Regions from separate parts of the Psychrobacillus sp. AK 1817 genome, predicted to be linked through region 3. Evidence: predicted binding sites of a transcription regulator. Region 3 holds the regulator's gene; each other region holds the start of a gene.
The links. The regulator LexA, encoded in region 3, represses DNA repair genes until DNA is damaged. The targets are predictions, from matches to a motif close to CGAACATATGTTCG.
Positions count from the first base shown of each region.

Region 1 (5,554 bases), 280 kb from region 3:
ATATTGTTAAATCTGTTTGGAGAAAGGATACAAAAACTCGTATGCCAACTTTTACTTTGTAATGGACCAACTAAATTGGATAGCACTTTCCCTTAAAAACATCTGTTTTAACCAAGGGATTAGTCTGCCCATCTACCATTACAAAGGGACAAGAGCAAACCAGTAGTTTCGTATGCTTTTTGAGGTCCTTTTTGGGGCCTTTTTTAGTGCAAATTAATAACGATCCTGCCAACATCCAAACGGATGCGATTGTTCCTTTATCTTATATGAGGTGAAGGAAATGACCGTTGTATGTCACAATTGGGAAATACTAAAAAAACAAACGATTCGTAGAGAAGTAAAGCACTGTAAAATGTGCGGGAAAAATTCCTTGTTTACTGATACAAATATTCGAAGACATAATTCAAATGGAAAGCATATATACCGTTTTGCCATTTATAAATGCGAAAAAAACCATACCTGGAATAAAAAATTAGATATTTATAAAACTTTTCGAAGACATGAAAGAGTCCATGGACGTGAACCTGTAAACAAAGAAAGCACGTTGACAGAGCTGCCTGTAAATCTTTATATGGAAAAGCTTATATCGGAAGTTATGTAACGATTAAATCTGTAGAAGGAGTTTATCGAATTGATTCTCTTCTTTCTCAACAAATACCTGACTGGAGCAGAACAGCTGTCGTAGACAAAATAAGAAATGGTTTTATTTTAGTAAATGGTCTATCGATTAAGCCAAGCGCAAAAGTTATGCCGTATGACACCATTATGATTAAGCTGCTCTAACTGACCTTCCCTGTGAGAATATGATTAATTTTCACAGGGTTTTTTTATCGTATTTTCTCTCTAATATTTGTTCATCCTATTTCTTATGACCTCCGAGCAAGCCCGCTCGTTTCACTGCAGTGCCAGCTTCGGTATAGGAAACTGCGCGTAAAATAGCGGTTGAACCATACTTGCTACGCAGATAATCCATCGTCTTTCCAAGCTTGCGTTCCTTCCACTTTCCTTCTTCAAAAAGGCTAAGCTGCATAGAGTTCTCCGGCTCTAGATTAGTGATAGAAATGGATAGCCTTCTCACTGGACTACGGTCATAAAACTCATCAAATATTTTTTCGCAAATTTTATAAATCTTCATAGTCGCATTCGTCGGTTCATCTATGGAGCGTGAACGATTAAATCCTCCCCCAAAAGAGTCTTTACTATAGCCCACTGCAAGATGTATAGTGCGCCCCACCATATTAGCCTCTCTTGCTCGTCTTGCCACATCCTCACACATTTCCAATATGACTGCCATTACTTCTTTTTTTGTCCGGTAATCTCGAAATAACACCTGCCCCTTTCCATAGCTTATCTGGCCGTCTACAATGGGCGCTCCCAGTTCAGAGAGATCTATCCCCCAGGCATGGTGATACAATTGATTTCCCATCACTCCAAATTTATCCTCCAACAACTTCAAGGGAGTTTTTGCTAGCTGTCCTACATTGAAAATCCCCATGTTATTTAGTGTTTTTTCTAAACGAGAGCCAATTCCCCACATTTTACTTAAAGGTGAAACAGGCCATAGCTTTTGTTGAACATCTTCATACGTCCATTTGGCAAAACCTGTTTTTTTGGCATCCAAATCAAGCGCCAGCTTTGCCATAAGCATATTTGGTCCCAGTCCAACAGCACATGGAAGCTGAAACTGATAATGCAAACCGTCCTGTATACGTTTCACCGTGTTCTCAATTGGCCCCCAAAGCCTTTCTGTTCCCCCAAGGTCTGCAAAGCATTCATCCACACTATAGACATGAATCGCTTCACTTGGGACAAACTGATTCAAATAGCGCGTGATTTCCATTGAAACTCGAACAAAAAATTCCATTTTTGGTTCCAACAGATGGATAGAAGGATCGTCTGGTATTTCAAATAACCTCGTCCCGGTCTTTACGCCAAACCTTTTTTTCATTGGAGGAGAAGCAGCAAGCACAATGCTCCCCTTCTGCTCCAAGTTTCCAATAACAGCAATAGGCGTATTCATCACATCTAGTCCTGCTTCTGCCGCTGCACAGCTCGCAAAAAAGCTTCGAATGTCAATGCAAATAATATTTCGATTTTCTAAGCCCTCATACATAAAATCTACTCTCCTCCGAAAGGAACATTCGTTCGTCCTTATTATTATATTGCAAACGTACGTTCTTATTCAATGGTAATGTAGACCATTAGGAAGGAAAACACTTAATCGAATAAATTGAATAAATTCATTACTAATGAGAAACAATTTCAACAGGTAATTGGGACACTAATTCTAATAACAAAATAAAGACAAGCCTAATCACGATATAGGCTTGTCTTTATTAGCAAGATAAAATTTTTACATAGGTTCCTTTTACTGCTCGTTGCAATGCCGTTTGGTTTAATTTTTGAATCTGCTTAGAGCAGTCAGAAGCTCTTACTAAACCATTTTCCGAACAAACTAGAGGATCTATTAGTCTAACCTTCATTTTCTGATGAAAATCATAATTGGTTAGCTCGTCTATCACTTCAACAGAAGGATGAAGCTTTTGAAGAGCATGTTGAATTTCATCATCCTGTGAGCATACTACCAATTGGAGCAACTGATTATCCTCCAAAAGAAAATCCTCTAATGTGATGATTTGTTTATCCAATGCTGCCTTTAAAACAAAAGCTAACTGGTAGTTGCCATATAAATTTAAAGGATTCATAAAGAAATCAATTACTTCCTCATAGTAGACCGATGTAAACCACTCGGCGATTTCTATATTTGGAAGAACCATTTTACCGTCTTTCACGATTAGATTCTGTAAAAAATGTTGAACTTCTTCCATTGAAATATTTCCATAGGCATACAGATCGCGTAATGTGTAATCGACACGATCTGCACATAAATCAGGGGCACTTTGCTCGAGCAAGGACCATCTCGAATCATTAAATAGGATGTCTTTTAAGTTATATCCATATTTAGCTAGGATAGTAGGTATTGAGGAACCGTTAATTATTCTACTATATATTTTTTCATGATAGTCCTCGTCCTTATTTTCCAGAACAAAATCGACGACATGAGAAAAAGCAGTATGTGAAACATCGTGAAGAAGACCAGCAATCTGTTCTTCTAACGAACCCCCTATTTTTTTTACCAGAAGCATGACACCAATGGAATGCTCATATCGAGTGACATTCCATTCTTTCTTTACTAAATAGCTTGCCCCGCCTTGATGTATGCCCTTTAATCGTTGAACAGGCTTACTATTTATTAATTCTTCTAATACTCCATCTATATAAAATTCTCCATATAAGGAATCCACAATAAGCATTGAAGATATCCTCCTTAAGCTCAGACTTTTTGCTTTTCTTTATCCTTATAAAGAAGTTGCATCTTTTCTTGTAGTTGCTGCTGGTTCCATTCAATCATGTCCTCAGACAGAAACGCTACTTTCTTTCTCTTTGGAATATTGACTTGTCCGTTCACTGCGCGAGTATAGCCTTCTATCATTGCGGAAATTGCCAAGATGAGCAATGCAAAGCATATAGCAGGTCCTAGTGGAAGCCATGGTACACCTTGCAGATATCGGAAAGAGGAACCAAAAAGTCCTGCCCATTCATAGGCAATAGACTTTGGAGGATCTCCAAACATAGGGTCATAGCTAACTGCTGTACCTCCAATATACAATTGGAGCAACCCGAGATGCGTAAACACAACTAATGTTTCGACGACCTGTTGTCCATACAAAACGAATAATTTCTCTCTCATCATTGGAAATAGGTGACGGGTAATGATTCTCGGTCGACCAGCCCCTAACGTTTTAGAAGCCAGAATATATTCCTCCTGATCAAGCAGATTGGCCTCGTTGCCTATGAGAGAAGCCACAATTGGTACGGTGATAATGGCCATTAGCACAACCTGGATGATAATTCTCTCCCACACAGTTGTAGAAAATCCCTCCATCGGCTCCCATAGCACTGGGTAAAGCATAAGATAAGAAAAAATGGTCATAGGAATATAATGTAGAGGATCGATAGCGCTATTAATAATGGCCCGTCTCTTCTGCCAATAAGTACCGATTGCAAATCCTAGTGGTACTGCAATAAGCATTCGAACAGCTGCAACTCCCATGGCAGATATAATGGTATATTTTGCTCCAAGCATGATTTTAGCAAACATGTCATAGCCATATTGATCGGTCCCAAGTGGGTGCATCCAGCTTGGGGATAGTGGAGCTGCTTCTATTACTCTGCCATTTTCCATTAAAAAATAAGTTTGTTTCGGATCTGGCCCAAAAATCCACTCAAATATAAAACTGCCTATTAAAAAGAAGGCTAATATAGTAAATCCAAAAACAAAATATGGCTGTCTCCAAACTGATTTCATCTTCATCCGATTGCTCTCCCCTTGTTCAAATGACGTAGAAAATACCACTCGCCAAAACTATAAAGGAGAAACACTGGGAAAAAGAAGCTGCATACCGTGATTAAAAATAACTCTCCTGAAATGTTATTGCTCAAATAATACATAATACCGGGCATATTGAACATTCGTTCAAGAATGAATAAGTTTGAAAGCATGAACCACATAGTCTTTTTTGATTGAAAGAAAATACTAATAACTGCATTTCTAAAAATATGTATAAGTAGAATAGCCAATTTACCGAATCCAAGCGACCTTGCAAGCTCTGCATACATTTTACGTTCTTCAGCCTCGAAAGTAAGCATACTTAAACGATAGAGCTGAACCATTGGTAGAATCATCAGACAAACCACGGGAAGTAAATAAATTTTTTCCCCACCAGTAACAGCTATTTTCAAGAATATACCTGTATGCTTATGGATAATAATGATCAATAGCTGAATAAGCATAATAACCAATATGTCCGGAATCGATTCCAAAAAGAAAAAAACTGTTTTAATACGTTGTCTAACCCGTTCCTTACATAGCATAGTTAGCACTGTAAAAAATAACGCCAACAAAACAGCAACCAGAAGCGCCAAAAATAATACTTCTAACGAATATTGTACAAACCCCTCAATATGCATGCCAGCATATCGGTCCAGAAGTTCTCCTATAGAAAACAAGCCGAGTAAATGATTTCTATATTCTTCCCACCAAAATTCTCCTTGTTGGAAGCCGGTGATTAACAAAGGCAACCCACTAATCAGTAGGATACCAATAAATGCTACAGACAGCTGTAGCATCCATCTCCAAAAAGCCTTCATAAAAAATTCCCCCGTTGTCTGAAAATTACGATGAAATTATCATATCACAATAATTAACAAATAAAAGAGAATTTTTAGAAGGTTGATATATTAATAAAGGAGCCTCTCTAATCGAAGCTGCTTCTCTAAATTATAAATGACCGTTATTTCTTTTTCTCCGCAGTTACAGAAAGAATCTTAGATTCTCCCCCATATTCTAATCGAATATTTTTTCTCGCCTCAATTGGAGATTTTGCGGTCACGGGCTTAACTTGAACAACCCCATTCACTTCCATCTCCACTAGAAAGCATTTTTCACCACATCTCATATAAATCCCTCCATATTGTTCATTTACAATGTAGC
Region 1 covers NZ_CP031739.1:512,941-518,494, forward strand. Annotated here, with positions in the region: gene D0S48_RS21260 (DUF1062 domain-containing protein) at 281-601, shown strand; gene D0S48_RS02645 (Y-family DNA polymerase) at 860-2,113, opposite strand; gene D0S48_RS02650 (HD domain-containing protein) at 2,337-3,314, opposite strand; gene D0S48_RS02655 (ABC transporter permease) at 3,335-4,375, opposite strand; gene D0S48_RS02660 (ABC transporter permease subunit) at 4,372-5,211, opposite strand; gene D0S48_RS20510 (hypothetical protein) at 5,355-5,519, opposite strand.
Region 1: D0S48_RS02645 (Y-family DNA polymerase) is a predicted target of LexA. The motif match lies at 2,135-2,148, and genes of this name have one in related genera.

Region 2 (5,554 bases), 540 kb from region 3:
CCTTCATTGTTCCTAACGCTGAAGTTACTGCAGCTGTAAGATCTGACTCTGTCGAAATCGTTACTCTAGCAGCAAAGGTCGAGGCATTTAAACCGTGCTCCATCGTTAGCTTTAAATAGGTTTCAAGCGCTTCAACTTGTACATCTGTTGGTACTTCACCATTTAGCATCCATAAATAATTGGCAGTATGGCTAAGTTCTTTTTTAGGCTCTACTATTGCTAATCCTTTTTGGTTTCGATAATGTCTAGCAACTATGACCGGCAGTGCTGCTGTTAAAATTATCGCCTGCTCTTCTAGTAATTTTTCTTTAAATTCTGCATGAGCATAGCCTGATATCGCCGTTCTCATTGCATCCATCAAGGACACTTCCATTGGAAGAGCATCAATAATTGCAATTATGTGATTTGGTAGTTCTCTAAATTCATTTAAAGATGGAAAACTAGTGTTTGTTCGTTCCCCTGTCCACAAAAAATTGGCGATATCTTCAAATGACCCTTCATTTACTAGCTCATCTACTTTTATCCCACGGTATCTAAGCTCTCCTATATCTCCATCCACCGATGCGATTTTTGTATGAACAGCAACTACATCTTTTAATCCTTTTTGAAACATATGAAACGCCTCCTTTTTCTTTATTATATTTAAAAACATTGATAATAAAAATTAAATATATATAATTAACTTAATTAAAAAAGTTAATCAAGTAGGTGAATATAATGGAATATCACTGGTTAAAAACATTTTGTGTAGCTGCAGATACCTTAAACTTTCGAAAGGCATCTGAAAAATTAATGGTCTCTCAGCCAAGTGTGACCGTCCATATTAAATTACTGGAAGAGTATTTAGGTACCCCTCTTTTCGATCGAATAAACAATCGTGTAACCCTTTCGGAGGCTGGTAAATTTTTTCTTCCAGAGGCTAAGCAGCTAGTTCATCAGTCGGAGTCAAGCGTCAATAAAATACGATCATTTGCACAAGGGTATCGGCGTAAATGGACAATTGCCATTTCTCCCCTTATGGCGGAAACCATTCTTCCTTACTTTTTAAAAACATTCTTAAAGCGGCATACGGATTTAGAAATAAATATAAGGGTAGAGGAATCCTATCTTATAGAGGAATTGGTTGATACAGGGGAAGTAAACGTTGGAATATCTGCGATTGATTCTCAAAAGAAAAATATAGAATCAATCTCTATTTACGAGGACCCAATTTTGTTTTTAATGCCTTTTGATGGATTTGATGAAGAAAATGGACCACCAATAGATGTGAAAGAGATACTTCAGAAAAATTATCTTTTTACTCACCATCATCCTGTTTTTGGGATGAGCTACTACTGAAGCTAAATAAGCATGTAGTTGGATTAAGAACCATGAAAGTCACACAAGCCCATATAACTAAACGCTTTATCCAGGAGGGGCTCGGTGTATCCTTTCTTCCTCACTCTATTGTTAGACGAGAATTAATAGAAGGAAAGATGATGCAGCCACATTTTGATTTGTTCGACCTGCCTACTGTCTCAACATTTATCATTGTTAAAAAAAAGAGCGTGCTAGAAGAAGAATTTATCGCACAAATTTCCAAATATTATTTTGGATAAGTTAGACGCGTTAGCTAATGGGCTAACGCTTTTTCTCTAATATGTTTTAAGGATTTTCTTTTGTTATCGCTTGCAGAGGCTGTGGCTGCGTTAATCTTTTGATTTCCTTGTAAATATTTAGATAGAACCATATGAAAACTGCTGCAAAGACCCAACCAGTTATTCTCAAGTAAATCAACATTGTGCCATAGCTATCCACACCATACCTGTCCAAAAGCCATGCCTTAATGCCTGCTAGGGTAAGCCCTCTTATGACAAACATTAGCGTCAATAGCTGAAACCATTTAAATAATTCTTTACGATAGAACTGCTTTCTACTGCTTTCACGGTCATATCCCTGCAAGAATGCCACATCTATAAAGAAAAATAATGGGAGAGGCTTTTTAATGAGCATGGAGAGCAAATAGACGAAGCTAAAAGCAACCCCTAAATATACTTGGTTCCATAGCATCCTTTCTGCAGATCCTGATAATATATCAATCACAGTTCCTACCAATAAACTGAACAAGATAAAAATGCCAGTCACATTAAATTCTCGATCTACAATAAAACGTACTATAGTATAGGCAAATCCAGGCGCAGTGGATAACAAAAGTGCCCAATAATCACCTAAACCTTCTCTACCATTAGTCCAAATTAAGTATGGTACTACTACATAAAACAAGATTTCTAAAAAGATATAGTATTTCTTCATTGCCCCTTTATCATCCTTTGCTGTTATCCCACTCATCATACCCTTCTGTAATATATTCCCTATGGATACCTATAATCCTCTTTTATAGTAAAAGGAATTCATTATCATTAAGGTATTTAGCAAATCTAACGTTGAATATATCCCAAGTGATTCATCAGTTATCTTGTCTATAATTATTTTATGTTTGAATCTATTTAGACTTAGCACTTCCAAACAATAAAGACCTCTATAAGGAGGTCTCTCAGAATGTTTTTATTCTAATATCGTCACGTCCACAATTTCATCCAATTTCACTTCAAAAAATTGAAATGGATCTTCTAATTCGATAATGCGCCTAGTTAAATCAATCCATTGAATTGTCCCTCGATGATATAAAAATTCTCCATCTTTCCAACGTTTAATTTTTATGTCTACATTTCTTTTCATCGCAAGTTCAATTTGTTCTTGAATTGCTTCATAGTCGAACTCATTTAGATCTGGGCGCGGAACTTTTTTTATCTCCTCATGATAGTCTCTCAACATCTTCACGTGTTCAGGCAACATCATCGCCACCCACTTTTTTGAACCTCTATCACGGATTTTAGATAAATCCAACGCGTTCCAGTCTTCCTCGAAATTAGCCATCTCCATCACCTTTCTTTTTTATCATTATACAGAACGTTTGTTCTGTTATCAACCGCCAATTTAAAGCAATTCATGTTATAAAGTATTATTCTGTGTTTTTCCTGTTAGCAAACAATCTATACTAGAAAGCAAGCAAGGCAAAAGTATGTTTTTTGAGTTGAGAATTGTAATAGTACGAACGAAGTCAATTCAAAAAGCGAGTAAGTGAACGACGAATCGTTCACTTACTCGCTAAAGATACCAAGAAGCTCAGTCAGTATTAATATAAAAGAGAATCAAGACACTACAACAATTCTTTTGCTAACAATCGATATACATCTAAACGCTTTTGCTGAGAATGCGGTATACTACAAATCATCGCCTCATCGAACCCATAATGCGCCTGTTCTTCTTGAAGAGTAGTAGCTACTTCTTTTGCAGAACCAACTAAATGGATTTTACGATTTTCCTGGATCATCATGCGATCCATTTCAGATAAAGGATAGTTTTGTGCTTCTTCAGGTGTCATAAGCTGGCGAATTTGTCCCTTCATCAGAGAAAGTCTAGATATATCCTGTGGAAGTGCTTCAAATTCTGCCTCTTCTTTTGTTTCAGCAACTGTCACTAAATACGTTACGTTAATCTCAGGCATTTCCATTAATGCTGAAGGTTTAAAATTTGTACGGTATGCATTTAAAATAGCAGGAGTCATTCCTCCCTGAAAGAATTGTGCAAAGGAATATCCCAAGCCCATCTTTCCTGCCTGAATCGCACTGTTCCCTGTCGAGCCAAGCAACCAAGCTTCGGGAAGCACGATATTAGATGGAGTAGCAATCGTTTTATTGTACACACTGTCCTCGGGAACTTCGTCATTTAAAAGCTGTAATGCAGTTCCTAGTTTTTCATACATATTGTTCACCATTGGTGGACGGCCCTCAGAAAGAGCATGCATCGCATAGTTATCCCCGCCAGGAGCACGCCCCACTCCGAAGTCTATTCTTCCTGGAGAAAAAGCACTTAACGTCTTAAAGACCTCTGCAAGCTTAAGAGCTGAATAATGCATCATCATAACACCGCCAGTACCAATACGGAGCTTTTGAGTTTTAGCAGCAAGATGGGCTGCAATGACTTCAGGAGCTGAGCTCGCAAAAGCCCCGGTTCCATGATGCTCAGCCATCCACATACGGTGATAGCCTAATTCGTCAGCTAAAAGGGCTAATTCTTCTGCTTTTTTTAATGCATCTGCTGCAGTATTTCCAGCCGTGATCGGTGCTTGATCTAAAACACTTAATTTCATAATATATAATCGTCCCTTCATAGAAAATTCATGTGTATCTCTTTCCTTTTAAATGCTATAGAAATAGTTTAAAAAAGTAAACGAAAGGGACTTAAGTTTTATAAATAAAAAAAGGCGAGAGCCCTTACTGAGGGACTTCTCGCCTGAATATTAATATACAGATGTATTTTCCTTCGAAATATTCTCTAATATTTCTTTCACACGAGCTAAGAAGCGACCACAAACAAGGCCATCTAGCACGCGGTGGTCTAGAGATAGACATAGGTTCACCATATCTCTTGCAGCAATCATGCCGCCTTCCATAATAACTGGACGCTTAACAATAGATTCCACCTGAAGAATTGCTGCTTGTGGGTAGTTGATGATACCCATTGATTGAACAGAACCAAATGAACCAGTATTGTTGACTGTGAAAGTACCACCTTGCATTTCATCTGATTTAAGCTTACCAGAGCGAACTTTTCCTGCAAGCTCATTCACTTCACGTGCAATCCCTTTAATAGTCTTTTCATCTGCTTGTTTAATCACTGGAACAAACAATGCATCATCTGTTGCAACCGCAATCGAAATATTGATGTCTTTCTTTTGGACTATTTTGTCACCAGCCCACATAGAGTTCATCATCGGGAACTCTTTTAATGCTTGTGCTACTGCTTTAACGAAGAAGGCAAAGTATGTAACGTTAAAGCCTTCTTTTTGTTTAAACTCATTTTTAATAGAGTCACGGTATTGAACAAGATTAGTTACATCCACTTCTATCATTGTCCAAGCGTGAGGCGCTTCATGCTTACTACGTAGCATATTAGCTGCAATTGCTTTTCGAACGCCTGTAACAGGAATTTCAATATCACCTGCTCCGACTGGAACATTAACAGGAGCAGACTTTGGTTGGGAATTCGCAGTAGCAGAAGATACAGCCGGCGCTTCTTCTACGGCAGATTTTGCAGCAGGAGCAGCCTTTGGAATCTCTCCACTATCTATGATTTTTAGTAGATCCTTACGAGTAATCCTGCCTTCATTACCAGTACCTGTTACTAAAGAAAGGTCTATGTCATGCTCCTGAGAAAGTTTAAGAACTGCAGGAGAGTAACGAGCTTTTATTCCTTTATCCCGTTCTGCCGGTGCTGATTGGATATGTTTATTCACTTCAGCTGGTTTAACTGTTTCTGCAGTTGGTTCTTCTGGAGCTGCTTCCTTCACTTCTACAATTTTTTCCTCGGAAGAGCCGCCTTCTGTTTCAATTGTACAGACGATTTCTCCAACTGCAAGCGTATCTCCTTCATTTGCAACAAGTTCTTTAATGACTCCTGTAAAGGAAGAAGGTACTTCTGCAGTAACTTTGTCCGTATTGACCTCTGCAAG
Region 2 covers NZ_CP031739.1:253,390-258,943, reverse strand. Annotated here, with positions in the region: gene D0S48_RS01290 (citrate/2-methylcitrate synthase) at 1-613, opposite strand, end outside; partial or broken gene D0S48_RS01285 (LysR family transcriptional regulator) at 718-1,598, shown strand; gene D0S48_RS01280 (VC0807 family protein) at 1,645-2,328, opposite strand; gene D0S48_RS01275 (YolD-like family protein) at 2,545-2,916, opposite strand; gene D0S48_RS01270 (LLM class flavin-dependent oxidoreductase) at 3,200-4,192, opposite strand; gene D0S48_RS01265 (dihydrolipoamide acetyltransferase family protein) at 4,343-5,554, opposite strand, start outside.
Region 2: D0S48_RS01275 (YolD-like family protein) is a predicted target of LexA. The motif match lies at 2,947-2,960, and genes of this name have one in related genera.

Region 3 (5,554 bases):
AATTCCATATATCTTCTATGTACAGTTGCTTTACTTATATTAAAACCTAATCCCTTTAATGTAGAGGTGATTTCCTCGTATGTGAGCCCTGCGTTCCGTAATCGGACAATTTCATCAACAGGTATATCTATTCGCTCTCTTCCCTCAGGGTTTCCTCGAGTTTTTAAATTCTTTTCTGGACGATAGCCTTTTGATATCGCGCGCTTCATTCCTCTTTTAATCTTGGCATTATGAATTTTACGTTGATATTCCTCCACCAAGGCAAGGATTTCTAAAAGCATAGAATCCATTTCATTTAAGTTTAATATACCTTTATCCTGTAACGTATAGACCGATGTGTTTGTTTTCTGAAGTAAATGAAGGACAGCCATTCTACCATTACCTCTACCTATTCTAGTTTCATCTTGCACAAACACCGCTTTGATATCATTTTCTTTTACATAATTGAGCATCTCTAATAGCCCATCTCTCTCAACATCATATCCACTATGCTGATCTGCAAAAACCTGAGAAACCTCACTGCCCTGTTTTTTAGCAAAATCTATCAACTCTTCCTCTTGTCTCTCTAAAGAAGTTTCTTGTGTGGATTTGTCTGTACTTACTCGACAATAAATAACTGATTTCATTCTCCCGCTACCTCTGTTCCATAATTTAAGTGAAGGTTCTCACTTACTTTAGGAACAACTATAACATCCCCAGCTTTAATAGAGGTATCGTATAAATTATTCATTTCTATTACCTGACTAACCCATTCTTCCCTTGAATCTTCTATGCCATATTTTGTTGCAAGAGCCCATAAGGAATCCCCTTGTTCTATTTTGATGTGTGAGTCTTCCTCGTTTGTTATTGTATGTGAGATTACCATAGTTGTCATAAATATAAGATTTAGTCCTAAAAATAATGCTAAAAAATAATTGTTTTTTACCCAATTCATAAAAAAACCCCCAAAATTAGAATGTTTGTTCGGAATGTATGTTCTAATATTAATACGAACATTTGTTTTTGTCAACAAATATTAGAACCTATGTTTGCATAATTTTCAGGACACTGGTATACTATTAATAAGTATTAATCTAGTAGGGAATTTATTACTAAAAGAGGTGAACTCATTGAAGAAAGCGTCTAAAAGACAGGAAGATATTCTAGCTTTTATAAAGGAAGAAGTTCGTAAAAAAGGCTATCCACCATCCGTACGTGAAATTGGTGAGGCAGTAGGTCTTGCTTCAAGTTCTACTGTACATGGACACTTAGCAAGATTGGAAAGTAAAGGTTTAATTCGTAGAGACCCTACAAAACCACGTGCAATAGAAATATTAGATGGTTTAGAGGCTACTGTCGAAAGGCAGGGAGTTGTGCATGTTCCTTTAGTTGGGAAGGTTACAGCTGGTATGCCTATTACTGCAATTGAAAACGTTGAAGAATTCTTCCCGCTTCCTGAAACGTTTGGTACTTCAGATGATCACCTATTTATGTTAGAAATTATGGGTGATAGTATGATTGAAGCTGGAATCTTGAATGGAGATTATGTCATTGTTAAACAACAGCAATCTGCTAACAATGGGGACATCGTTGTAGCAATGACAGAAGAGGATGAAGCAACAGTAAAACGATTCTTTAAAGAAAAAACGTATTTCCGCCTACAGCCGGAGAACTCTGCGATGGATCCGATTATTGTTAATCAAGTCTCTATTTTAGGAAAAGTAGTAGGAGTTTACCGACATATTCACTAATGATTGCTTGACTTCTACAATTTTCATAGTATGATTACTTTGAGCCGATATCATATCTAACAAGAAAGTGGACATTTTTGTTTAGATCATCGAAAAACCCCTTCATGTTCGAGACATGAAGGGGTTTTGTTTATATTATTGCTTGTTTTGATTGTTTTGGTATTACATTCATTCCCTCTAAGAGAGTCTTTGCATCTTCATTAAAATAATGTTTGATGTCTTGTCTTATTAGCAAGGACGGGTTATCTCTTATTATCATTCTCAAAGCTCTAACGTCAAATTTCGTAGCATGCTTATTAATCGTGTAAATCAAGGAAACTTCTTGGCGAGTTAAAGGCTGGGCTCCTGATTCTAGGGTGTCGTTTATGTAAACTAACACACTTCTCGCATTGTCAATAAGTAAATGTTTATTTATATTAACTAGATTTAGATTTTCCTCTATATATTTTCTTGCTGAAGCATAATCTAACTTTTCTATACTATGATTAATCACATTAATTAATTCATTTGCATCCACATTCTATCCCTCCACTATTTCCGGAATTACAGATATATATATAAGTAGCATTGTACTATATTAACATCAGATTTGTAAGCTCTTTATCCTATTTTAATTCATCGGAACAATAAAAAATATTTAGAAATTCATAAATGAATACATTTGTTTATTAAAATTTATATTTAATTTTTGTTAATAGAAAGGATTGATTTATTTGGCTTTTCCATATCGGAATGATTACAGAAAAACGTTATTACCTTATTTAAATAGTTTACAAGAAGAAAGCTGGTTTAAAACCTCACCAACCTATCCAAATAATTTGGCATGGGTTATTTCACATATTGCTACTAGTGAGGATTTCTGGATTAATGAAGTGGCACTCCAACAAAAGTTAGTTTTGACTTTAGACAAAAACTCCTCTCCGTTCGAAATACTTAAAGCTTATCAAGATATTCGCATACATACAGACGGAATATTAAATAACTTAACTGATCAACAGTTTAATCAACTGATTGAAGTCCCTAAATTTTCTGATGGTTGGATTCCTCCTTCTCCCCCAACCTATAACTGGGTATTCCATCATATATATAGTCACGAAGCATACCACATAGGACAAATTGGCATCATAGCTCATTTCAATGGTTTTCCTAAACCTCTTTTTTAAATTAGCTTCATTGTCCAACTGAGAATATTGTTCAAAAATTATTTAATGGGGGTGAAACAATTGATCCCATTATTTCGCTACATTAATTTGGCTCTTCTATCCTCAAATCTTTAGATTCAACAAAAAAGGAAGGACTAGAATAAAAATTCTTGTCTTCCTTTTTTTGTTTCCGCTGTTGTTGATTGAAAAGTAATATCTATATGCGTCCCTCCAATTCCACATCTGATTATTTAAGAGCTACATAGTAGGACTTTTCTTCTCCATGCCACTTCATGCCTCAATATTTATTTTCCATAAAAATGTTATTTAAATACATTTTCTAATCCTACTGTTCTCGTAACCTGTCGTATATATCCACGCTAACAAAAACCCGTTTTCCTTCCTTATAGCAGTGACTTCATTTTAAGAGATGAATATAGTAAATAAGTGCATATTTTAAAGCCGACTGAAATCCCCTTTCTTATCGTGAGAAATAATAAATCAAGTACAGGAACTAACGCCAGACCTTACATTTGCTCAACTAAATCCTTGTAAAAGCAACAATTTTTTTATCATCTTAAACCAAGTTATACAATATGTTCTTAGCTTTTTTTAATAAGCACAGGATTAAAAGCCAAAAGGAGTTTTTTTCATAATGCGAAAATGGTTATTTTTAATAATGGTTTCTTGTATGTTGGGCCTTACTGCTTGCTCCGTAGCAAAGGAGGAAGAAAAACCTGAAAAAGAGATAGAGAAAGTAGTAACAAAAGAAGAGAATGCGGCTGAGGAAAACAAATCAGATTCAAAAGAAGAGGCAACAGTACCTGAGGAGGAAATGGTATCTACAGATAAGGAACTGGTGCAATACTATCTGGACGATGTGAGAGTAGCTTATATGGAGGTAACAGATTTAGCAGTACGCTGGGATGAACTAAGATTTGGATCATCCAATGGTCAATTGGACAGCTATACATTTGCCACTGCTATTTACGAGGAAATTCTTCCACAAAATATGTTTGTTTTAGAAAACATTGAAGCTATTATTCCTCCAAATGATGATATTGCAGCCACGCATGAAATATTAATAGATGCTATTAGCAAGCAACATATCGCATTCAGTGAAATTGCTGCTGGTCTAGATGCGAATGATCCAGACAAGATAACTAAAGCAAATGAAATTCTAAATGAGGTTAGGAAATTGGATCGCGAGTTTTCAAGAAAAATGGAGGCTCTTATTAAAGAATACGGAATCCAATAACATTGCAATTCTATTAACCTTTTTTTGATGACTGATCGCCCTTGTTTAGCGACCAGTCTTATACATACAATAATTTTCATTTTTATATTGTGATAAAAAAACAATGTTCTTCTTTCAAAATGCCTATTAAGTAATGGCCTCCCTAAGCTCTTCCAGCCTATGACCTATACACAAAAAGACGTAATCTAAAAGAGTCTCCCCTAAATAATCGACTAACACGTTAAAGAATTTACTTTTTCTCTCATCTCTTTTTTTACTGTTTGATTGTAACAACAAAATATCTCTTTGCTCTCATAAAAAACAGTATTAATGGGCATTCTGTTAATGTTTAAATGTAATTCTACATATGACAGGTGGAGAAGAATAATGGGAAATTCAAAAGAACCTTTTTATAAGAAGTGGTGGTTCTGGGTAATCGTCGTAATTTTTGTTATTGCACTTGCATCAATCGGCGGAGATGATGAGCCAGTCAACGATATAGCTACCGAGAAAACCACAGAAGACAATAAAAACGAAGCTTCAACGACTAATGATTCAAAAACAGACGAGGATAAACAAGAAAAGAAAAATGAAGGAAAGATTAAATCAGGGACATACAAGGTTGGTACTGATATATCCGCAGGAGAATATATAGTGTTTGCTAATGGCTACACATATATAGAAAGTTCAAAAGACAGCTCAGGTAAATTGGAAGGTATTATTTTCAACGATAATTTAAGTAAGGATTCCCATTCCTATGTGACGCTTCACGATGGAGAATATTTTAAGTTTCAGGATGGTGATATGTATTCTATTGAGCAAGCTCCTTCTATAGTTCCTATTGATGGTATTTATAAAGACGGTATGTACAAAGTAGGAAAAGATATCCCGGCTGGAGAATATAAAATTATTTATAATGCTGATACAGGATTAGGATATTACGAAGTCTCTAAGAGTAGTTCGCATCAGTTAGAGGATATTGTGACAAATGAAAACGTTGAAGCAGATACATATATTACAGTCTCTGATGGACAATATATAAAACTGCAAGGCGTAACAATCGAAGCTAAATAGAAAAAAGCGTTGAGATAGAAATCTCAACGCTTTTTCAATATAAATTATTTAATATTTTACATTGAAGGACTCCCTAATACTCACTGCATCATTGGCCTATTATTTTACTCTTAAAACCTGACCAACATAAATTGTATAATTGGAGTCTAGGCCATTCCAATCTTTAATCTGTTGAACTGTGCTTCCGTAAGTTTGACTTAAACCGTAAACTGTATCTCCACTTACTACTGTATGATACACAGCGGTACTCTTTTTAGGAAGCCCAAAGGACTTAACAATACCATTTACATGGCCTCTTGCTAGAGATTCAATGAAAGAGGATGTATTAAGTTTAGCTGCGTCATTGGCATTATCGATGAAGCCATTTTCTG
Region 3 covers NZ_CP031739.1:789,164-794,717, forward strand. Annotated here, with positions in the region: gene D0S48_RS04040 (YneB family resolvase-like protein) at 1-626, opposite strand, end outside; gene D0S48_RS04045 (cell division suppressor protein YneA) at 623-934, opposite strand; gene lexA (transcriptional repressor LexA) at 1,110-1,730, shown strand; gene D0S48_RS04055 (hypothetical protein) at 1,861-2,247, opposite strand; gene D0S48_RS04060 (DinB family protein) at 2,444-2,893, shown strand; gene D0S48_RS04065 (hypothetical protein) at 3,528-4,130, shown strand; gene D0S48_RS04070 (Rv1352/Rv1906c domain-containing protein) at 4,497-5,183, shown strand; gene D0S48_RS04075 (N-acetylmuramoyl-L-alanine amidase family protein) at 5,283-5,554, opposite strand, start outside.